2 regions of the Paenibacillus sp. FSL R7-0189 genome follow, and region 2 is predicted to be linked to the other one. Evidence: riboswitches for the same ligand, from Rfam matches in the RefSeq annotation. Region 2 holds a riboswitch; the other holds the start of a gene.

Region 1 (12,357 bases), 380 kb from region 2:
CTATGGAGGAGCAGGGCTGGCCATTATGCTGGCTATCTCCCTTTTTGAACGCTACAGAGAATACCAAGCCTCCGGACGCCTGCTGGCCGAGGGGAAGATCAAAGACAAGGAATTGCTGGGCACCTGTCGTGATGCAGTAGATTCTTTTTGGAAAAAGACCATTATTACGTTGGCTAGTTGTATCGGGTTCTTTGTAATTATTCCAGTAATTATTTATAGCTTATCTTTTGTGCCGGGGTTATCTGCATCAGCAGAGGGCTTCACTATAAAAGGTTTGATTGATTCCCAAAAGAATATGTACAACTACCACAGCCAGCTTGTAGCTACACATCCTTTTGCTTCCTCATGGTGGCAATGGCCGTTTATGAAGAGACCGGTCTGGTTCTTTAGCGGCGGTGAAGGTTTGCCGGAAGGTCAGGTCAGCAGTATAGTGACTATGGGGAATCCTCTTATCTGGTGGACGGGTATTTTTGCGATGCTGGCAACGCTGTGGATTACGCTGAAACGTAAAGATAAGAACCTCTACATGATCTGGATCGCCTTCTTCTCGCAATATGTTCCATGGATGCTTGTCCCAAGAGAAACATTTATTTACCATTATTTTGCTATGGTACCATTTATGATTCTTGGTATTGTATATATAATGAAGTTGCTGGATAGTAAATTCCCTGAGGCCCGTTACGTACAGTATGTCTATGTAGCCGTTGCTTTGCTGCTCTTTATCGCTTTCTACCCGGTACTGTCAGGGATGCAGGTCAGTGGAGATTACGTGAAAGATATGCTGCGTTGGTTCCCTACTTGGGTTTTCTAGGATTTAATAAAAATCTATAAAATAAGTTTATGCATGCAGCGTTATTATGAAGTGTAGATGGATGTAACGCTCCAAAAAGCTTGTAGGAGGAATAAAGGTGAAAGCCAGATATAGTGTGATTGTACCCATGTTCAATGAGGAGCAAGTAATTAGCCATACTTATGAACGTTTGAAAAAAGTAATGGACGAGTGCGGCGATACTTATGAGCTGGTCTTCGTCAATGACGGCAGTCGTGATCGTTCCGCCCAGATGATTCGGGAGATCTGTGAACGAGACGAGCATGTCAAGCTGATTGACTTCTCGCGTAATTTCGGACATCAGGTAGCGATTACAGCTGGCATGGACTATGCCGAAGGTCAAGCGGTTGTTGTTATTGACGCTGATCTTCAGGATCCTCCGGAGGTCATTTTGCAAATGATCGAGAAGTGGAAAGAGGGCTATGATGTTGTATATGCGAAACGCCTGAAGCGCCACGGAGAAACGATGTTCAAAAAGGTCACCGCGAAGCTTTTTTACCGCCTGCTCAGCAGTATGACAAGTGTGGATATTCCTACGGATACAGGCGATTTCCGACTTATTGACCGTAAGGTATGTGATGTCCTGCGGGGACTTAAAGAAAAGAACCGCTATGTCCGAGGTTTGGTGAGCTGGGTTGGCTTCAAGCAGACTATGGTGGAATATGAACGGGAAGAACGTTTTGCCGGAGAAACCAAATATCCGCTGAAGAAAATGATTCGTTTTGCGTTAGATGGCATCACCTCTTTTTCACATAAGCCGCTTAAAATTGCTACGTATATTGGATTCTTTCTTTCATTCTCTAGTTTTCTTTATTTATTTTTCGTCTTGTTCCAAAGGATATTTTTCACCTCCTGGACGGTTCCGGGCTGGGCTTCCATTGTAGGCGTCAATCTGCTCTTTAACGGTATCGTTCTGATGCTGTTGGGTGTGATTGGGGAGTATATCGGACGGATTTATGACGAGTCTAAAGATAGACCGCTATATATTGTTAGTGAGACTAAAGGCTACCAGAACGAAGAACAACTGGACCGCCGGAAGGACCACAATGATGTCAGATAAGAACTTGCGCGCTGCATTCATACAGTTCCTCAAATTTAATGCCGTAGGTTTACTCAATACGCTGATTGATTTTGTGATTTTTACATTGTTGAATTCACTAGGGATGGTATACGCATTGGCGCAGGTGATCTCCTATAGTGCAGGTACGGCGAATAGCTTTATTTTGAATAAAAAAGTAACCTTTCGTGATCGCAACCGGGGGAATAAAGAAGGCTTCGACCGCGTGCAGCTGGTCAAGTTTATCGTGCTGAATCTGGTAGTGCTCGGAATATCACTGCTGCTAATGCATCTGTTGACAGACAGACTAGGTATTCAAGTCTTGATCTCCAAGGTGCTGGTTACCTTTATCACGGTGATCATCAATTTCTTTGGAAGTCGTAAATGGGTATTTTAAACATTAATTTCAGGCAGAAGGAGTTGCTATGCTTAAAGGCAAGTAGCTGTTTCTGCTTGATTTGTATATAACCATAGAAACAATATACGGAGGTGAATAACATTGCGTAAATTCTCCTATCTACTCATACTGGCTGGGATACTTATCATGTTATATCCGACAGCTAACGAATGGTACAACGACAGGCAGCAGGAGAAGTTATTAGAAACGGCTGAACTAAGCACTGCCGATAGTACTCCCCAGCCAGATTTGAAGAGCAGGTATGCTGAAGTTACTCAGCTGTTAGCAGAGGAATCGGTTCTGGATGCTCAGGCACAGCCCCAACCCCAAGAGACAGAAAAGCCTGAACCGGAGATTGAGGTCGGTGGCAAAGTAATCGCACTAATTGAAATCGGTAAGATTGATTTGAAGCTGCCTGTATTAGAAGGGGCTACAAAAGCTAATATGAAACATGCTGCAGCCCATATGAAAGAAACGGCACCCCTTGGAGAGATCGGAAATGCTGCAATCGCGGCGCATCGGGCTAGAACTACGGGTCGTTTGTTTAACAGATTGAATGAGGTTGTTGTGGGGGATGTTATCACGGTAAAGACTAGTGATCAGGTGTTTAACTATGAGGTATACGATATTTCTGTTGTAGATCCGAGTGATGTCTCCGTTCTTGACGGGAATGACAAGGATAAGATTCTTACTCTGATTACATGTGATCCGCTAGTGAATCCAACGCATCGGCTGATTGTTCATGCTAAATTAACAAAATGAGAATAGTGAATGACAAGAAAACACAAATACCGGGAGATATTTATAAAATAATGGGTAATCTAGTAAATTAGGTCTTGTTCACAACTATAAATATGATAGTATTATACTATAAAAGCTAAACACGATAACGGCAAACCTTCCGAAAGGTAGGGACGCAAAGCTAAAGGGCCTTTTCCCGAAAGGATGGCAGCCAGCTACCGAATGAAGAGGCTTTTTTTGTTTGTTTCAAATGGATTCTATCAATTATATCTAGTAAAGCTAGAACAGATAGAGCTTATACGATAACGGCAAACCTATCGAAAGGTAGGGACGCAAAGCTAAAGGGCCTTCCCGAAAGGATGGCAGCCAGCTACCGAAAGGAGTTTTATCCGTGAAAAAGGTTTATTTTATGCTGGTGGCGTTGTTCGTCCTCATGACTTCAGTTCCGGTAAGTTCAGCTCAAGCTGCAAGTGCAGATGCAAGCTGGTTGATTACATCCAAAGTGGCTCAAGGTGTTATTGGTATTAACTATGATATTCCGAAAGATAAAAGAATCAAACTCATGATCACCAAAGATAACAGCAGCTATACCTATAACCTGTATGCTTCTGGACAAGCTGAGGACTTCCCTTTGCAACAAGGAAATGGGACTTATAAGGTTTCTGTTCTGGAGAACACAACTGGTAATAAATACAAAGCGTTATATTCCGAAGTAGTAGACGTAACCATGAGTGACTCGAATTCCGTATATTTGGGCTCCGTACAGAATGTGAAATGGAGTTCTTCTGATAAAGCGATTGTCAAAGCTAAACAATTAGTACAAGGCAAAACAACAGACGAAGAGAAAGTTAAAGCGATCTATAACTATGTAGTTGCGAATGTACAATATGACTACTCTCTTGCTAATAGTGTAACTACTGATTATATTCCAAGCATCGATAAGACATTGACTACTAAAAAAGGGATTTGCTATGATTACGCTTCTCTTTTTGCCGCAATGCTGCGGAGTGTAGATGTTCCTGCTAAGTTGGTAATGGGGAATACAAGCTACGTTACGCAATATCATGCCTGGAACGAAGTATTGCTTAATGGGAAGTGGGTTACCATTGATACTACAGTGGATGCAGGACTTGCAAAGAGTGATAAGAAAACCGATTTAATTAAAGCCTCAAGCAAATATACTGCGGCAAAATACTATTAAATTCGCCGCTAGAAACATAACTCTATTAAATAAACAACTAGCTTAATTATTAAGCTAGTTGTTTATTTTTATATTAGGGGTTGCTTTTCTATTAATAGTTGGGGTATTATAGGTAAGCGTTGTTAGACAGCGTACAGGCGATACAGACGAGGCTGATAAAAAGCTTCGAAAAATAAAGCTTGCATTTCTGAAAACAACATGATATATTATAAGAGTTGCTGCTGAGACATTAAACGGCGCCAACGAGAACTTGATCTTTGAAAACTGAACAACGAGTGAGTAGGAAATCACGTAAGTGAAATCCAAATTAGAGAATTAATTTTCTCGTCAGATGTTTCAAAATGAGCATATCGCTCTTTTCAATACTAATTGGAGAGTTTGATCCTGGCTCAGGACGAACGCTGGCGGCGTGCCTAATACATGCAAGTCGAGCGGAGTTACTTTGAAAGCTTGCTTTCAAAGTAACTTAGCGGCGGACGGGTGAGTAACACGTAGGCAACCTGCCCTTCAGACTGGGATAACTACCGGAAACGGTAGCTAATACCGGATAATTTCTTTTTTCTCCTGAGAGAAGAATGAAAGACGGAGCAATCTGTCACTGAGGGATGGGCCTGCGGCGCATTAGCTAGTTGGTGGGGTAACGGCCCACCAAGGCGACGATGCGTAGCCGACCTGAGAGGGTGAACGGCCACACTGGGACTGAGACACGGCCCAGACTCCTACGGGAGGCAGCAGTAGGGAATCTTCCGCAATGGGCGAAAGCCTGACGGAGCAACGCCGCGTGAGTGATGAAGGTTTTCGGATCGTAAAGCTCTGTTGCCAGGGAAGAACGTCCGGTAGAGTAACTGCTACCGGAGTGACGGTACCTGAGAAGAAAGCCCCGGCTAACTACGTGCCAGCAGCCGCGGTAATACGTAGGGGGCAAGCGTTGTCCGGAATTATTGGGCGTAAAGCGCGCGCAGGCGGCTATTTAAGTCTGGTGTTTAAACCTTGGGCTCAACCTGAGGTCGCACTGGAAACTGGGTGGCTTGAGTACAGAAGAGGAAAGTGGAATTCCACGTGTAGCGGTGAAATGCGTAGATATGTGGAGGAACACCAGTGGCGAAGGCGACTTTCTGGGCTGTAACTGACGCTGAGGCGCGAAAGCGTGGGGAGCAAACAGGATTAGATACCCTGGTAGTCCACGCCGTAAACGATGAGTGCTAGGTGTTAGGGGTTTCGATACCCTTGGTGCCGAAGTTAACACAGTAAGCACTCCGCCTGGGGAGTACGGTCGCAAGACTGAAACTCAAAGGAATTGACGGGGACCCGCACAAGCAGTGGAGTATGTGGTTTAATTCGAAGCAACGCGAAGAACCTTACCAGGTCTTGACATCCCTCTGAATCCACTAGAGATAGTGGCGGCCTTCGGGACAGAGGAGACAGGTGGTGCATGGTTGTCGTCAGCTCGTGTCGTGAGATGTTGGGTTAAGTCCCGCAACGAGCGCAACCCTTAACTTTAGTTGCCAGCAGGTAATGCTGGGCACTCTAGAGTGACTGCCGGTGACAAACCGGAGGAAGGTGGGGATGACGTCAAATCATCATGCCCCTTATGACCTGGGCTACACACGTACTACAATGGCCGGTACAACGGGAAGCGAAGCCGCGAGGTGGAGCCAATCCCATCAAAGCCGGTCTCAGTTCGGATTGCAGGCTGCAACTCGCCTGCATGAAGTCGGAATTGCTAGTAATCGCGGATCAGCATGCCGCGGTGAATACGTTCCCGGGTCTTGTACACACCGCCCGTCACACCACGAGAGTTTACAACACCCGAAGTCGGTGGGGTAACCCGCAAGGGAGCCAGCCGCCGAAGGTGGGGTAGATGATTGGGGTGAAGTCGTAACAAGGTAGCCGTATCGGAAGGTGCGGCTGGATCACCTCCTTTCTATGGAGAATCGTTCTCTGCAATGAGAACATTCAAATCGGAAGTTTAACTTCCAAAACTCAGGTTTAGGCCTGTTACTCACTCGTTGCTCAGTTTTGAGAGTTTAAGCTCTCAGTAAGACTTGATCCTTGAAAACTGGATACCGAAACGAATTTGCGTTTTAGAACATCTTTTAGCAACTTGTGTAAACAAGTAAATGTTATTAGTGAGATTTTTCTTCGGAAGAATCAAGGTTAAGCTAATAAGAGCACACGGAGGATGCCTAGGCGCCAGGAGCCGACGAAGGACGTGGCGAACAACGAAACTGCCTCGGGGAGCTGTAAGCAAGCTTTGATCCGGGGGTGTCCGAATGGGGAAACCCAGCTGTGGTAATTCGCAGTTACTCATACCTGAATACATAGGGTGTGTAGAGGCAGACCAGGGGAACTGAAACATCTAAGTACCCTGAGGAAGAGAAAACAATAGTGATTCCGTCAGTAGCGGCGAGCGAACGCGGAACAGCCTAAACCTAAGAGCTTGCTCTTAGGGGTTGTGGGACGTCTCACATGGAGTTACAAAGGAATATGGTAGGTGAAGAGGTCTGGAAAGGCCCGCGATAGAGGTAAAAGCCCTGTAACCTAAACTGTGTTCTCTCCGAGACGGATCCCGAGTAGTGCGGGGCACGTGAAACCCCGTATGAATCCAGCAGGACCATCTGCTAAGGCTAAATACTACCTGGCGACCGATAGTGAAACAGTACCGTGAGGGAAAGGTGAAAAGCACCCCGGAAGGGGAGTGAAATAGAACCTGAAACCGTGTGCTTACAAAAAGTCAGAGCCCGATCTATGGGTGATGGCGTGCCTTTTGTAGAATGAACCGGCGAGTTACGTTTAACATGCAAGGTTAAGCCGAGAAGGTGGAGCCGCAGCGAAAGCGAGTCTGAATAGGGCGATTGAGTATGTGGACGTAGACCCGAAACCGTGTGATCTACCCCTGTCCAGGGTGAAGGTGCGGTAACACGCACTGGAGGCCCGAACCCACGTACGTTGAAAAGTGCGGGGATGAGGTGGGGGTAGCGGAGAAATTCCAATCGAACTCGGAGATAGCTGGTTCTCCCCGAAATAGCTTTAGGGCTAGCCTCGGTATAAGAGTAGTGGAGGTAGAGCACTGATTGGGTGCGGGGTCCGCAAGGATTACCAAGCTCAGTCAAACTCCGAATGCCATATACTTATTGCCGGGAGTCAGACAGTGAGTGCTAAGATCCATTGTCAAAAGGGAAACAGCCCAGACCATCAGCTAAGGTCCCCAAGTGTGTGTTAAGTGGGAAAGGATGTGGAGTTGCACAGACAACCAGGATGTTGGCTTAGAAGCAGCCACCATTGAAAGAGTGCGTAATAGCTCACTGGTCGAGTGACTCTGCGCCGAAAATGTAACGGGGCTAAACACACCACCGAAGCTATGGCTAGATACGTATGTATCTGGGGTAGGGGAGCGTTGTGTAGGGGTTGAAGGTGTACTGAAAAGAGCGCTGGACACTACACAAGTGAGAATGCCGGTATGAGTAACGAAAAGATCAGTGAGAATCTGATCCGCCGAAAGCCCAAGGTTTCCTGAGGAAGGCTCGTCCGCTCAGGGTAAGTCGGGACCTAAGGCGAGGCCGAAAGGCGTAGTCGAAGGACAACAGTTTGAAATTACTGTACCACCGTAATCCGCTATGAGCGATGGGGTGACGCAGGAGGGTAGTGACGCGGACTGATGGATGTCCGTCTAAGCAGTGAGGCTGATGTGTAGGCAAATCCGCACATCGATAAGGCTGGGCTGTGATGGGGAGCGAAAATTATAGTAGCGAAGGTCATGATCTCACACTGCCAAGAAAAGCCTCTAGCCAGGAGAAGGTGCCCGTACCGCAAACCGACACAGGTAGGCGAGAAGAGAATTCTAAGGCGCGCGGAAGAACTCTCGTTAAGGAACTCGGCAAAATGACCCCGTAACTTCGGGAGAAGGGGTGCCCCGGTAGTGTGAATAGCACGAGGGGGCCGCAGTGAAAAGGCCCAAGCGACTGTTTAGCAAAAACACAGGTCTGTGCGAAGCCGCAAGGCGAAGTATACGGGCTGACGCCTGCCCGGTGCTGGAAGGTTAAGGGGAGTGGTTAGGGGTAACCCGAAGCTATGAACCGAAGCCCCAGTAAACGGCGGCCGTAACTATAACGGTCCTAAGGTAGCGAAATTCCTTGTCAGGTAAATTCTGACCCGCACGAATGGCGTAACGACTTGGGCGCTGTCTCAACGAGAGATCCGGTGAAATTTTAATACCTGTGAAGATGCAGGTTACCCGCGACAAGACGGAAAGACCCCATGGAGCTTTACTGCAGCTTGATATTGAATTTGGGTACGATCTGTACAGGATAGGTGGGAGCCGTAGAAATCGGAGCGCAAGCTTCGGTGGAGGCGCCGTTGGGATACCACCCTGATCGTATCTAGGTTCTAACCTAGTACCCTTACCGGGTACGGGGACCGTGTCAGGCGGGCAGTTTGACTGGGGCGGTCGCCTCCTAAAGAGTAACGGAGGCGTTCCAAGGTTCCCTCAGAATGGTTGGAAATCATTCGCAGAGTGCAAAGGCATAAGGGAGCTTGACTGCGAGACCTACAAGTCGAGCAGGGACGAAAGTCGGACTTAGTGATCCGGTGGTACCGCATGGAAGGGCCATCGCTCAACGGATAAAAGCTACCCTGGGGATAACAGGCTTATCTCCCCCAAGAGTCCACATCGACGGGGAGGTTTGGCACCTCGATGTCGGCTCATCGCATCCTGGGGCTGAAGTAGGTCCCAAGGGTTGGGCTGTTCGCCCATTAAAGCGGTACGCGAGCTGGGTTCAGAACGTCGTGAGACAGTTCGGTCCCTATCTGTCGTGGGCGCAGGAAATTTGAGAGGAGCTGTCCTTAGTACGAGAGGACCGGGATGGACGTACCGCTGGTGCACCAGTTGTTCCGCCAGGAGCATGGCTGGGTAGCTACGTACGGACGGGATAAGCGCTGAAAGCATCTAAGCGTGAAGCCCCCCTCAAGATGAGATTTCCCAATTAGTAAGACCCCTTGAAGACGACGAGGTAGATAGGTTGGAGGTGGAAGTGCAGCAATGCATGGAGCTGACCAATACTAATCGGTCGAGGGCTTATCCTATACTTAGAATGCAAATTCGTTTCGGATTCAGTTTTCAGGCATCAAGCCTGAAATACGCTTAGAAATTCATTGTCACTTCTGGTGATGAACCGAATTTCACGCGGCAGCGTCTGTTTCACAGACGCATGTTTGGTGGCGATAGCGGAGGGGTTCCACGCGTACCCATCCCGAACACGACCGTTAAGCCCTCCAGCGCCGATGGTACTTGGACCGAAGGGTCCTGGGAGAGTAGGACGTTGCCAAGCACACGAAGCCATTGTTGATAAATCAACAATGGCTTTTTTGTTCCCTTTATCGCTTAATTTAAATAATGTGGATAAGTTATGGGGAATTAACGAAATTATAAAAGTTACTAACATGTGGATGAAATAATAAAATATATTCAAAAATGAAAGTAGTCCCCAATTTATGTGGATAGAGCAGTGGTATATGTGGATACTTCAAGTAAATGCAAGGATATTTTGCATGGCAGGAGGATAAACAATGAACAACAGTAGCAATCTTGTGTGGATAGAAGATTTTTCTGTACATGCGAGCGACACGGATTATCGTTCGCAGGGTAAGTTATCCTTTATTCTGGATATCATGCAATGTGCGGCAGACTTCGCAGTGGGTAATTTGGGGATAAGTGTGGAAGAGATTCTGAATGCAGGAATGGGCTGGATGATGATTACGTTAGATCTTGATTTTAAGCGTATTCCCCGCCCTAATGATGTGCTTAGCGTACATACCTGGAGTAAAGGCACTAAAGGGGCCCTGTGGCAACGGGATTATCGTATTTTCGATGCAGATCATATAGAAATCGCCACAGCACGATCCATATGGGCTTTAGTAGATATTGAGAAGAGAAAGATACTCAGACCGAATGCCCTTCCAGTTCAGGTTAAGCACTATAATGGCGATTCAGTAGGCGATATGCCTGTTAAGGTAACGATCCCTTCTGATATTACTATGGAAGAAGCTTATCGGTATCAGGTAAGATATAGTGGGCTGGATAGCAACGGACATTTGAATAATGCCCGATACGGGGATTTATGTTGTGATGCGCTCACTTTAGCGGAATGGGATAATGCAGAGTTCACACGCTTCCGGATTACTTATCTACAAGAAGCTAAGATTGGGGATGAACTGACTATTTTACGTTCAGCTGTAACGGATGATGGTATATATGTACGCGGTCAGAATAGTGATACTGTGTATTTTGAAGCATGTATAGCGTTAAAAGGTGTCCATTAGTACTAATAAGTAAGTAATTTATAAATATGGAATATTATTATATAAAGCGATTTCTCCGAACATCAATCGGGGCAGTCGCTTTTTTTATTGAAAAACGGATAATGTTTCTAACATATTTGGAAAAATTTTTTGAGCCTGTCACAATTAAAGGGATCACATTCGTTATATAGTTGTAGTCAATAACAAGGAGGTGATTCTTTGGAACGTCGCAGCCCCGGGGTCCAAGTGAATCAAACAATAATTGAAGAGGCTATCGATCAGGTTCTTGCGGGTAACCGCGAAGCCTATAGAACTATAATACAAGCCTATGAAAGAAAGATTTATACGTATTGCTATTATATTTTGAGAAGTCATGAAGAAGCAGAGGATGCTGTGCAAGATATATTTGTAAAAGTGTATCAGGAACTCAGACGTTATGAGAAACGAGTCTCTTTTAGTGCATGGCTGTATAAAGTGGCCTATCATCATTGTCTGGATCAGGTTCGCAAACGCAAGCGAAGAAAGCGTCTGTTGTCGCTATATAAAGAGCAGCAGCCCAAAGCCTATTATAATCCTAACGATGAGGAGCCATTGCAGAAGTTATTTATGGATGACCTGACAGCCGAAGAGAGCAATCTTTTGATTCTTAAGGTGGTTGAGCAATACAGTTTTGAAGAAATGGGTCAGATTATGGATTGTAATTCAGCTACATTACGTAAAAAATTTGAACGTCTACGCAAAAAGTTAGTCCGGCAAAGAATGAATGAAGGAGGCAGCCCTCATGGAGAAATGGCAAGATCCAACTGAAAGTCAGAAGATGGAGCACATTCGTCAAACATTCCTAAATCATGAAATGCCGGTAGACAGTTTCAGCGATTCAATTATGAAGCGAATAGGAGACGAGGGAATGGAAAAACGAGCGTCAAGAAAGAATGGAAATAAGTTCCTGAAAAAATCATTGGTGGCTGCCTCGGCAGCAGCAGTGTTGGGTGCGGGCATAATCGGTAGCGGATTTGTATCCCCGGTCATGGCTGAAACGTTGAAGCAGATTCCTGTTGTAGGTAGTATTTTTAAGGGAATTGACGATAAAGGTCTAAATGCTGCTGAGGAAAAAGGATTATCTACTGCCCCTAACCAAAGCGTTACCCATGATGGAGTGACCTTAAAGGTTACCGATGCCTATTATGACGGCTCGCGGTTGGCTTTTGCGATTGAACGGGAAGGCATTGATAATGATAAGATGATGGCTGAGATGATTATTGAACCCATTGAGTTCGATCCATCGCTAACAGAACAACATGGGAAAGTGACAATGAACCAGTCCGAAAAAGGGTTGTTGGGTTCAGCAGAAGTGAAATTGCCGAATGGGAAAAAACTGGAGAGCCAAATGTCGTCTTTTGGTGATGTTGAGGGCAAAAAGAATGCTATTTTATACGATTACAGAAATCTAAATAATATAGAGGCTTTGGGGGATGAATTTGAATTAAGCATCAGTGTGCCGGTGGCACAAATTGCAGAGCCTTTTGTAATCAAGGTGCCGGTGAGAAAAGTAACGGAAGGAATTATCAAGCTTGATCTGAACCAAACAAAAGAGGCAGAAGAATTCAGTTATACGATTACCAAGCTGGAATTAACTCCAGCCACAAGCAGATTACAGCTCAGCGAAGAAGGTAAAGCGCCAACTGTGAAAGAAAAGGATGGATACACAACCTCTGAAATGTTCTATGAAATTGTTGATGAACTAGGTAATGCGTTCTCATCGGGCGGGTCATTTAACTTGCCAGCTATAGTCTATCCTTTGGTAGACAAAGATTTCATTCCGTTCGCGCAAACAC
Region 2 (12,357 bases):
GACTGTCCGGCGTTTGGTCAATCGGATGGGACTACTCCAGCTGCTTGAAGCCTGGAAGCAAGTTGCGGAGCGATTCCCGAATGCAATTCTGCTGATTGGTGGTAAAGGGCCGTTGCGGGGGGAACTGGAAGAAAAGATCGCCGACTATGGCTTAAGCAACAAGGTAAGGCTGCTAGGCTACATTCCTGATCATGAACTGGCCTCTTATTATCAGGCAGCGGACATGTTCGTGGTTCCCTCACAGGCATTGGAGGGCTTTGGTTTGATAACCGTTGAAGCCTTATCTTCAGGATTGCCAGTGATGGCTACACCGATTGGCGGCAATAAGGAAATTTTACAAGGCTTCCGGCCGGAGTTGCTATTTAAGAGTTCAAGTAGCGACCACATGGCTGAAGGCATGATCCATATGCTCAGCAATCGAAAGCTGCTTCCGAGCCGGGATGAATGTAGGGAGCATGTACTGGAGAGATACACCTGGGAGCATGTTACGGATCAAGTAGAATCCGTGTTCCTACAAGCTTTAGGAGAGGAGGTGACCACGTAATGCTTAGAGTGGCCTATATAGATCACACTGCTAAATGGAGTGGTGGAGAAGTTGCCCTGTTTAACATCCTTACCCATATTGGAGAACAGATCGATCCCCTGGTAATCCTGGCTGAGGATGGTGCCCTGGCTGAACGGCTACGAGAAAAAGGGATGGATGTCCGTATTATTCCGCTGGATGAGAGCATCAGAAGTCGTGGTAGAAATGCAGTTAACTTGGGAGCACCTGCTGCAGCCTTCAAGCTGTTGGCTTATGGCCGCAAGCTTGCGCCGCTTTTAAAAGCGGAGAAGGTAGATTGCGTGCACACCAATTCCCTGAAATCTGCATTATACGGAGCCATCGCTGCAAAAATAGCGGGCGTTCCATTGATCTGGCACATCCGGGATCATATTGGAGCTCCTTATTTAAAGCCAATCGTTGCCAAAGGAATTCGTTTGCTGTCGCGTCTGCTCCCAAATGGAGTCATCGCAAATTCACATTCTACGCTGAATGCTTTGGAGTTGCCGCGTTCGAAAAAAACGCTGGTCGTATACTCCGCTTTTGCTAAAGCGATTGGTAATGGGATCGGCATGCGGGACCAGAAGGATTTTAACGTACTGCTAGTTGGTCGATTGGCGCATTGGAAAGGTCAGCATATTGTGCTGGAAGCCGCAAAAAGCTTTAAGAACGAATCTCGTGTGAAATTTTGGCTGGCCGGAGACGCTCTGTTTGGAGAAGAGGCTTATAAGCAGGAATTGCTGCAAAAGATAAACAACGACGAGCTTACTAATGTAAGCATGCTAGGGCATGTGGATGATATTCAAGGCCTTATGAATACTGCTGATTTACTGATTCACACTTCGGTAACTCCTGAGCCTTTTGGCCAAGTTATCGTTGAAGGAATGGCAGCGGGATTGCCGGTGATCGCCTCTAATGAAGGCGGGCCGGTAGAAATTGTAGTTCAAGGTGAGACAGGGCTACTGATAGAGCCTGGTGACGCGGCGATACTGGCAGACTCCATTAAATGGATGCTGGATCACCCAGAGGAAAGACGGCGGATGGCGGACAATGGGATGAAACGAGTGAAAGAGCATTTTGTTATCGAGAATACGGTCAAGGACATCGTTGACTACTATAAAGGTTTGTTGGCGGGCACCTGACAGATGATGATATGACGCGGTAATTCTGAAGATGATGCTCCATAAAACTTTGAGGATGATTCACATGAAAATTGCGATAGCGCACGATTACTTAATCCAAATGGGCGGCGCGGAAAGAGTGGTGGAAGTCTTTCATCACATGTATCCCGAGGCTCCAATCTACACAACGGTTTTTAACGGAAGCCGCCTTACTGACAATCTCAAAGATGCGGATATCCGTGCCTCCTGGCTGCAAAAGATTCCGGGGGTAAAGACCAATTTTAAAGGGGTGCTGCCACTTTATCCAATGGCCATCCGTGATTTGGACTTTCGCGGTTTCGATATCGTCCTGAGTTCCAGCAGTGCTTTTATGAAAAGTATTCAAGTTCCTAAACATACGTTTCATCTTTGTTACTGCCATACGCCTATGCGCTTCGCATGGGATTATGACACCTACATGGAACGTCAGTCGAATTCCGGGCTGTTCAAAAAAATGCTTAAGGTATACATGCAGCAGCTCAAAACGTGGGACCAACGGACATCCAAAAATGTGAATCAGTTCGTAGCCAATTCTTCAGTAGTGAAGACGAGGATTCAGAATTATTATCACCGGGATGCAGATGTCATATTTCCACCGATTAATACAGCCCGGTTTACAAGCTCTTCTACCATTGGTGACTATTATCTAATTGTTTCCCGGCTTGTTTCCTACAAGCGGATTGATCTGGCAGTAGAGGCTTTCAATCGTAACGGTCTTAAGCTTTATATCGTAGGGGATGGACCGGATCGCAAGCGTCTCGAAGGCATGGCTAAGGATAATGTATCATTTCTGGGCCGGCTAGAAGATGAACAAGTGACTGGAATGATGGCACAGTGTAGAGCATTTATTTTTCCAGGAGAAGAGGACTTTGGAATTACACCGCTGGAAGCGAACGCTGCAGGAAGACCGGTAATTGCTTATGAAGCAGGTGGGGCACTAGATACTATTATTCCTTATGTAAATGGTGTCTTCTTTCAGCATCAAGAAGTGGAGGATCTACTTAAGGCTATTTATGAGGTAGAGTCCTACGCCTGGGATATCGATCAAATTATGGAGCATGCACGTAAATTCGATGAGCAGGCGTTTATGGTTAAGTTCAAGCAGTATGTTGAGCAGGCGTACGTCAATTTTCTAAAAGGAGGATGATTATATGAAGCTGACAGTAATCGGTACTGGGTATGTGGGTCTTGTATCTGGCGTGTGCTTTGCACTGGGCGGACATCATGTCATCTGTGTGGATAAGGACGAGGAAAAGATTGAGAAGCTGAAACAGATGGAATCGCCCATCTATGAGCCGGGAATCGAGGAACTGATTGAACTGAATCTTCGTGAGGAACGGTTATCTTTTTCTGCAGATCTCCAAGAGTCGGTGCGCCGTTCAGATATTATCATTCTTGCTGTAGGTACGCCATCATTGCCTAACGGTGAAGCAGACTTAACCTACATTGAGGGTGCAGCCGCTGAAATCGCCAAAGCGATGGAAGGGCACAAAATAATAATGACTAAATCTACAGTTCCAGTAGGAACAAATGAAAAAATCTCTCAAATGATCTCTAAGTATACCCAACATTCTTTTGATATCGTGTCTGCACCTGAGTTTTTACGTGAAGGGTCAGCGATTCGCGATACCCTCCATCCTGATAGAATTATCATTGGCCTTGATAATCCAGAGCTGGAACCAACTATGCGCGAGCTTCATAAGGGTTTCACAGAAAATGTATTTGTAACAGATATACGCAGTGCTGAAATGATCAAATATGCTTCGAATGCATTTTTGGCCACGAAGATCTCCTTTATTAATGAGATTGCTAATATTTGTGAAAAAGTGGGAGCTGATGTAACCGAGGTAGCACAAGGAATGGGTATGGACCAAAGAATCGGGTCATCCTTCCTGCAGGCTGGTATCGGTTATGGAGGCTCCTGTTTCCCGAAAGACACTAATGCGCTCATTCAAATTGCGGGCAACGTCGATTACGAATTCAAATTATTGAAATCTGTAGTCGAAGTGAACAAGGGACAACGGTTTATGATCATCTCCAAGCTGCATGAATCACTTGGCAGCCTGCGCGGTTCGACGATTGGGATATGGGGGCTTGCTTTTAAGCCTAATACTGATGATGTCCGCGAAGCTCCCGCCAGAGAGATTGTTGAGGCACTGGTGGCTGAAGGGGCAACAGTCAAACTATATGATCCAATCGCAGCTACAAATTTCAGGCAGCAATACGATCATCCGCAGCTTCGCTGGTGCAATCTGCCAGAGGAAGCGGCTGAGGGCAGCGATGCCGTCTGCCTCTTGACCGATTGGAGCCTACTCAAGGATATTGATCTGCATCAGCTGGCGAAAAGCATGCGTAATGGGGTGCTGATCGATGGACGCAATGTGTATTCCAAGGAGCAAATCGAGGGTACCGGCCTCGTTTATCATTCTGTCGGCCGCCCGCAGATGGGTGGATTGAGCGGTTATTCTGCTAGTGTGGCTGGAGCGGTTTAATCTAAGTTATATGGATTGAACTTGTGATTTTTCTATTTAGGGATGAGCCGTGACTCCAGAGAATGTTTGGAATTCCAGCCGCTGTTGTCTGCAGATTTCCTGATTTTAACCGCTGATAGCGGTAGAAATCCGCAGACAAAGGCGGACGCTATCGCTCCTCCAGTTCCAAAATTCTCTTCCGCCACTCCATTCCCTTAATCTTAAGTTTCTAAGCAATTTATAAAGTTAGGTACTCTGATTATATACCGCAGTAGCATTTGTAGTTGTCATTGTCATTGTCTCTGTGGTGGCAACTAGTCTTGTTCTTGTAGTTGCAGTTGTTCTTGCAGTTGCAGCTGCCTCCCCCGGAGCAGAAGCAAATCTTTAGAAAAACGTGCTCGCTTCCGGCTGGTACAGCCCGGTGCGCATGGATCATTGTTAAAAAGTAGTTGGTTAGGTTAAGAACGGAAAGGGAATTTGGAACTGTAGAAACGGAGTGTTCGCCTTTATCCTCGGATTTCTACCGCGAGAGACGGTCCAATCAGGAAATCTGAGGATAACAGCGATCGGAAGTCCAAAATCCCTTGGAGTGGATTCTACCTAACAAAGACATAGCTTTTAATACATTCCATTCAAGGAGGGTTCATTCTATGAAAATGGTACTTCTATCAGGCGGTTCAGGTAAACGGTTATGGCCGTTGTCCAACGACTCACGTTCAAAGCAATTTCTAAAGGTACTTGAAAGCCCTCAAGGTGAACCAGAATCCATGGTACAACGTGTCTGGAGACAGCTGGAGGAAGCAGGGATGGCAGAATCATCTTATCTGGCCACCGGCCGTGGCCAAGTAGAAATGATACAAAGCCAACTGGGAAGTCATGTGCCGATTATCGTTGAACCGGAGCGTCGGGATACTTTTCCGGCTATCGCCTTAACAGCTACCTATCTTTATTCAGTGGCAGGTGTTTCTCCAGCGGAGACGGTAGCAATATTGCCTGTTGACCCTTATGTAGAAGCATCTTTTTTCGATACCATAGCTATGCTTGAGGGGACCATGCTGGAAAGTGGAGCAAATCTGGCTCTAATGGGTGTTGTTCCTGAACATGCCTCAGAGAAATACGGATATATTATTCCTACCACCGAAGAGGCGGGGGAAAATGGTTTTATGAAGGTGAGTCACTTTCAAGAGAAACCTGACCGCATACAAGCAGAACAGCTCATCGAGCAAAATGCCTTGTGGAATTGCGGAGTGTTTGCCTTCCGCTTAGGGTACTTGTTAGATATTTTGCAGCGTAAAGGGTTGCCTTTAGGATATGAAGAATTGCAGAAGCAGTATAAGCTATTGTCTTCCATCAGTTTTGATTATGAAGTGGTGGAGAAAGAAGAACATATTGTGGTGCAGCCGTATGATGGATTCTGGAAGGATCTTGGAACGTGGAATACGCTGACAGAGGAAATGAGCAGCAAGCATGTAGGAAAAGGTTTTGTGACGGCGGATTCTGAGGGGACTTGCTTGATTAATGAGCTGGACATTCCGATTACGGTAATTGGTGCGAAGGATCTGATCATTGCGGCTAGCCCGGATGGGATTCTAGTTACCCATAAAGCTGAGAGCCCACGGATTAAAGAAGTGCTGAAGACCTTTGAACAAAGACCGATGTACGAGGAACGCCGTTGGGGTCATTACAAAGTTATTGATTATGTGAAATATGATGAAGGCAATGAAGTGCTGACCAAACGGATTTTTATATCCGAGGGGAATAATATCAGCTATCAATTACATCGCAAGCGTAGTGAAATTTGGACAATCGTCAGCGGCGAAGCAAGTATTGTGCTGAATGAGAAAAAACATAATGTGAAGGCTGGGGACGTGGTACGTATACCGGAAGGAACGAAGCACGCGATCCTTGCTTTGACGGATGTTGAGTTTATAGAGGTACAGACGGGGTCTGAATTAGTAGAAGAAGATAACATACGTATTACTTTAGACTGGAATGATATAGAACTACAACAATTCATTTCATAGGTCTAACCTATCTATTTAACCAATTCAAAATTTCTTGAAACAGGTAAATTGACTCAATTATCAAAAAAAGTCATAAAAACACTAAATATATCATTAATTGTCGTCGATACTTACGGTAAGAGAGATTATTTCTCTTAAATTGAAAAGGCAAACCTATCGAAAGGTAGGGACGCAAAGCTATAGGGCCTTCGAAAGAGTGGCAGCCTGGCTACCGAAAGGGAGATTATTTTGAAAGCTTACCGTACGTATCGATTGTTTGGTGCATTTCTGTCACTCGTCCTGTTTCTGACTGCACTTCCGCTTGCTGTTGGAATTTCGCCGTCTGTTGTCATAGCTGCTTCAAATTCTGGAACGCCAGTTACCCCAGGTGCCTCACCTGAAGCCGTAAAGCTGCTTAACTATTTTTACTCGATCTCAGGAAAAGGTATTATTGCCGGTCAACATGACTATTTAGAAAGTCCAGATGAAATTAACAATATGCTGAAGGGAACCAGCGGACAATATGCGGCTCTTCACGGTTATGAAATGGGTGCGATCAGTGGTCAGTCCGAAGCAACGATGGCTTGGCAACGTCAAAATGTGGTGAACAGCGCCATCAACTGGAATAAAGCGGGCGGGATCGTAGCTATGACTTTTCATGCTAACCTGCCGGGCACCTCTTATGACTGGGATAATGTGAAAAAAACACTTAGCCAGAGTGAGTTCGATAGTTACGTTACACCGGGTACCAAGCAATATAACAATCTGATCGCTGAGCTTGATAAGGTGGCCGTCTCTTTAAAAAGCTTGCGCGATGCCAACGTTCCGGTGCTTTGGAGACCCTATCATGAAATGAACGGGAACTGGTTCTGGTGGGGGAAGAAAAATAACTTTTCTAAACTATGGAATATTATGTATGACCGTTTTGTTAACGTTCATAAATTAAATAATTTGTTATGGGTATGGAGTCCGAATGCTCCCAATGTTTGGTCAGATCCTTATGCGCTAACTTATCCAGGTGCTGATAAAGTAGATATTCTGGCAGCAGATATATACGAAAATGATTACCAGCAAAAATACTATGACAGCTTATTGAGTCTAGCCGCAGGCAAACCGATTGCGATCGGGGAAAATGGTGAAATGCCTAATCTGGAGAAGCTTCAGCAATCGCAAAGTAAATGGACGTATATGATGAGCTGGGGAAAAATGCTTTACGAGAATAACAGTGCAGAAACAATTAAAACATTTATGAATAGCAACTATACCCTGACCAGAGATAAATTAAATACTGGTCTGGCACCGACACCTAGCGCCGCACCAGCGCCGGCACCTTCTGAAGAAGAGGGGGAGGCAGCAATTCCTCTCGCGAAGGGGCTTGCAGGAGAGTATTACAACAACATGCAATTGTCGGGAGCAGCAACTCTTAACAGAACTGATGCAATAATCGATTTCAATTGGCGGCAAGGCTCCCCGGATGCCGCCCTCGGGATTGATCGGTTCTCCATACGTTGGAGCGGTAAAATTAAGCCATTATATAATGAGCAATATACATTTTACACTACCTCAGATGATGGTATCCGTGTCTGGGTGAATGGGGAATCCGTGATTGATAGTTGGACTAAGCAAAGTGGTACTGAGCGTAAGGGCACTATAACGCTGAAGGCTGGCCAGCTATATGATATCAAGGTGGAGTATTACGAGAATGAAGGCGATGCGAGAGTCCGCTTGATGTGGGAAAGTGCTAGTCAAGCTAAAGAGACAGTTCCAGCAAGTGCACTTTTTCTTCCGGATGTCTCCTGATTGATGAAAATTAAAGGTCGATCCTTAGTGGCTCTGCGTTATTGCAGAGCTACTAAGCTATAGTCCTCATTAGGTCAGAAGACGATTGTCCGATAACAGGTATGTTTTTAACACCTGTGGAGGCAGTACAGCTACCGAAAGGAGGATTTATTTGCGTAAATATTATAAGAAAAACAGATTGTTGTTTACTATGTTACCGGTCTTTATTATTTTTTCCTTGCTGCCTTGGGGAGAGGTTAAAAGTCTTCCGAAGGCTATGAGTGTTTCTTCCTCCCTACCTCCGGCTATACCAAGTAATCCTTCGGCTTCTGAAGAAGCCAAGCAACTGCTAAGTAATTTGGTAAATCTACGTGGCAAAGGGATCTTGTCCGGCCAGCATGATTATCTAGAAAGTCCAGATGAACTGGTTCATAAGCTGAAGAATACTTCGGGACAAAATGCTGTTCTACATGGTTATGAATTAGGGGCGATTAATAATCAATCCGAAGAGACGATCGCAGAACAGCGGCAAGCTGTTATAGACAGTGCAATTGAATGGCATCAAGAGGGTGGCATTGTAGCGATGACCTTCCATCAGAGCTTACCGGGAACCTCTCCAGAGTGGTCCAATGTAAACAGAAGTCTCAGTCAAGAGAAATTTAATGCTTATGTTACACCTGGGACAGCTCAGTATAAGAGGCTAATCTCAGATCTAGACGAGGTTGCTGGATATTTGGGTCAGCTGCGTGATGCCGGAGTTCCGGTCTTATGGCGACCTTACCATGAAATGAATGGTGGTTGGTTTTGGTGGGGGAAAAAGGACAATTTTTCAGAGCTGTGGAGTATTGTCTATGATCGTTTTGTAAACACACACAAGCTAAATAATCTACTGTGGGTGTGGAATCCGAATGCGCCGAATGAATGGTCAGATCCATATGCTGCATATTATCCCGGTGGGGATAAACTCGATGTTCTGGCTGCGGATATCTACAATAACGATTATAAACAGTCCTACTATGAGGATCTGCTCGCATTGGCCGAGGGTAAACCTATCGGAATCGGGGAGAGTGGGCAACTGCCGAACCCGGATGTATTAACTGAGAAACAAAATAAATGGGTCTATATGATGACCTGGGGAAAATTACTGACAGAAAATAATACACTACAGTCAATTAAAAGCTTTATGAAAGACTCGTTTATAGTATCAAGAGAGGACTATGTTCTCACAACAGGAGATCCTTCGATAGCACCCGTAACTCCGGTAACCCTAACGGGTTTAACTGGAGAATACTATAACAATACTGATTTAGAGGGAGAAGCGGTACTTATCCGCAATGACCGTAAGATTGATTTTAATTGGCATGGTGGGTCTCCTGCCTCAGAGATAAATGAAGATCACTTTTCTGTACGCTGGAAAGGGAAACTCAAACCCAAATTCAGTGAAAAATATACGATTTCGGCATCCTCTGATGATGGAGTCCGTGTCTGGATTGACGGAAAGCTGATCATCGACAATTGGAAAAATCAAAGTGCAACCCTTCATAAAGGAAGTATCCCACTCACAGCCGGAACGCTTTATGATATCCAAATTGAATATTATGAGAATGAAGGAGATGCCAATCTTCGTTTGCTATGGGAGAGTTCCAGCCAGAAGCAGCAGGTAATTCCACAAGGGGCATTGTTCCTTCCTTAATCTAATGAAATGATAGGGTAAGACATTCCGGAAGAAAGAGAGGACCTATGGATGGGAATAACGAGGAGAATATCTAATAGAAAAAATAAGATATCTGCAAACAAACCATTACTGTTATTACTAAAATTCGCCGCATTAACCGTCTTGTTTCTGTTGTCTGTCTCTGTCTTCGGAACGAATAGGACAAACGATTATAAGGTAGGTGCCAATATACCGAGACTATCTGCAGGAACTGATGCTGCAGCAGAAATACCGGATGGTACTGTGATCTGGAATCTGGGACAACATGATGGCTCAGCAGCTGAATTCGCTGCGAGTGGCACTTCTGGCAGCAAGAAGGAATTTAATGTTACTTCTTCGGTGCTCAAATCATCGGCTCTTCAGAGCTTGCCTGCAGGCTTGAATGGAAAGACCCAGCCGGAATTAACGATCACCTATCAGCTAAATAAGATCCCGGAGAATGGGGTCTTATTTAGCGTAGGTATTCTGGATGCTTATAAATCCGTGCCGCAAATGAGTGTGTTCTCCAATCATCAATTGTCGGGGATCATTCAAATTGCGGGCGTTGCTGGCACAGAAAGCGAATATAACTTTCAAAAGACCTATGAATTATATATTCCCAAGGAGCAATTGAAGATAGGAACGAATGAATTGAAGCTGCAAACGGTTCGCTGTTTATATTGCAGTGACAAAGAAGACGAATATTCCTGGTGGACTTGGGATAATCTCCGTTTAGAATCTCTTAACGCTCCAATTTCTGAGCCTATCCATGGCAGCTATACACTGACGGGAACAGTAGTGAATAATAAACAATTTTATTTCGATGAAGGTGCAGTTACGCACTTGCCTTATGTTATCAAATGGCTAGGGATGGCTTATAGCGGGAATGTGATGCGTACTAGCTGTGCCAGTGATGTCGGGAGATCCTGCTCGGATATGATGGAATATTACAAGGTATTGCAGGATTACAACATGCAGGCGGTTGCTTTGTATTTGCATACTGGTGATATTAAGCTTAAGGCAGATGGATCGTTGCCTGTTGACGCGGAGAAAAAGCTGACAGATTATTTTGAGCAATATAGCCCCTATTTTCAATATTATGAGGTAGATAATGAGCCGGGATTATTCAATCGTTCTAAGGCAGTGAATCTGGCGATTGCGGACTGGCTGAATAAAAAGGGCAAGCAAATCGCGCCCCATTTACAAACTGTTGCTCCGGGTTGGGCATATTGGCCGAGCTACAGTGAGGATTCTTGCGGTAATCAGAAGGGAACTGGGAAGGAATGTGGAGATCCGGATGGCTGGGAACGTGATCCAGAGCAACGTATGGAGCTGGAGAAGGTTACGGATTTGACCAATGGACATTCCTACGGAGACTCTTATATTTTTAGTAATGGAGGAAGCTTTACTGAGAATTTGAAGACCTTCACTGGTGCAGACAATGGACTCGGCAAAAAAATGCTGACCACTGAATTTGGTACCTCGGACAGTCATGTGGATGCCTATCAATACGGGGCAACGGAGCGGACAGCGGCTGTATTCGACCGGATCATGCGTGCACATATTGGTTATGCGGATATGTTTGTGCAGCATGCTGCTTTTTTTAAGGATTTCAGTTTATTCAAATACGGGTTTAATTTAGAAGAGCATGATCCGGCGACCACAGAGATTTATTATACAAAAGAAAATGAGGATTCACGTGTCAGCATCATGAGAAGGCTCAGTCTTGCCTATGCTACACATGGAGCTCCGCTAACTTATCAAATTGCCAACAAAGATGTGTTAGCCGACAAGCTGGTATATGTTCGGGCCGTGGATACTTCTACATTGAAGCCTCTTGCGGGAAGCGGAGCGACCTCAAATAAGGTGCTGGTTAATTTCGTTAACTTTGAATCTACTCCACAAACTGTGAGTGTAAATGTGACTATGCCGAAAAACGGGGTGTATGAAGGGGAACGTTTTGGAAACGGGGATACGTATGAAAAAGCAAGAAGTTATGTAACAGGTAAAAAGGCTACTCCTACGTTAACCTTTACGGAGACCCTTGCTCCAGGAGAGGCTGTGCAGTATATTTTGCAGCCTTCCTCTGAAGTAAAGCCGTCGGCACCTAAAGGATTCAAAGCCGCAGCAACAAAAGGTTTAGCTGTAAAATTAAATTGGTTGGAGGCACCAGGAGCAAGCTATGAGCTGCTTCGCGCTGAAGGTAGCGGCGGGGAAATGAAGGTGGTGGCCACCGATGTGAAGCTTACAGAATATACGGATCATAATTTACGTGAAGGGACGTTATATACCTACGCGGTAAGGGTATCCGGCTCTAATTTACTGTCCGATAAAGTTCAGATTACAGCTACTGGACTGGTTCCTCTGGATCGTACTAAATGGAAGGTATCCTCAAATGTGAATACGGCAGCATCAGCTCCTAGTCTGGCTATCGATGGGGATCGGCGCACGCGCTGGGATACAGGGAAACATCAGGTTTCCGGTGAGTATTTTCAGATTGATTTGGGTGAAGCACATGAAATTGAAAGAATAGATTTGGATAGCACGTTATCACCGTTTGATTACCCAAGAGACTATGTAGTCTATATTTCTGACGATGCTCAAAACTGGAAAAAACTCACGTCTGGTAAAGGTACGAAAGAGCTTACTAAGATATCCTTTTCTAAAGTGAAGACGAGGTATGTCAAAATTGTACAGAACGGAGCCGGCG

Evidence for each region. Region 2 has a riboswitch for cyclic di-GMP ahead of MKY63_RS05680 (glycosyl hydrolase). Riboswitches for the same ligand answer to the same signal wherever they lie in the genome.
Region 1: linked by a shared signal. The riboswitch ahead of MKY63_RS07235 (transglutaminase-like domain-containing protein) and the one ahead of MKY63_RS05680 (glycosyl hydrolase) in region 2 are both predicted to bind cyclic di-GMP.

The regions. Positions count from the first base shown of each region.
Region 1 covers NZ_CP150223.1:1,680,014-1,692,370, reverse strand. The annotation lists gene MKY63_RS07255 (phospholipid carrier-dependent glycosyltransferase) at 1-811, shown strand, start outside; gene MKY63_RS07250 (glycosyltransferase family 2 protein) at 939-1,889, shown strand; gene MKY63_RS07245 (GtrA family protein) at 1,876-2,283, shown strand; gene MKY63_RS07240 (class D sortase) at 2,386-3,045, shown strand; cyclic di-GMP riboswitch class I at 3,165-3,247, shown strand; cyclic di-GMP riboswitch class I at 3,322-3,402, shown strand; gene MKY63_RS07235 (transglutaminase-like domain-containing protein) at 3,416-4,225, shown strand; rRNA gene MKY63_RS07230 (16S ribosomal RNA) at 4,592-6,149, shown strand; rRNA gene MKY63_RS07225 (23S ribosomal RNA) at 6,381-9,307, shown strand; rRNA gene rrf (5S ribosomal RNA) at 9,436-9,552, shown strand; gene MKY63_RS07215 (acyl-ACP thioesterase domain-containing protein) at 9,791-10,543, shown strand; gene MKY63_RS07210 (RNA polymerase sigma factor) at 10,742-11,329, shown strand; gene MKY63_RS07205 (DUF4179 domain-containing protein) at 11,304-12,357, shown strand, end outside.
Region 2 covers NZ_CP150223.1:1,303,345-1,315,701, reverse strand. The annotation lists gene MKY63_RS05705 (glycosyltransferase family 4 protein) at 1-544, shown strand, start outside; gene MKY63_RS05700 (glycosyltransferase family 4 protein) at 544-1,683, shown strand; gene MKY63_RS05695 (glycosyltransferase) at 1,748-2,848, shown strand; gene MKY63_RS05690 (UDP-glucose/GDP-mannose dehydrogenase family protein) at 2,853-4,193, shown strand; gene MKY63_RS05685 (sugar phosphate nucleotidyltransferase) at 4,823-6,196, shown strand; cyclic di-GMP riboswitch class I at 6,333-6,412, shown strand; gene MKY63_RS05680 (glycosyl hydrolase) at 6,425-7,975, shown strand; gene MKY63_RS05675 (glycosyl hydrolase) at 8,127-9,647, shown strand; gene MKY63_RS05670 (discoidin domain-containing protein) at 9,699-12,357, shown strand, end outside.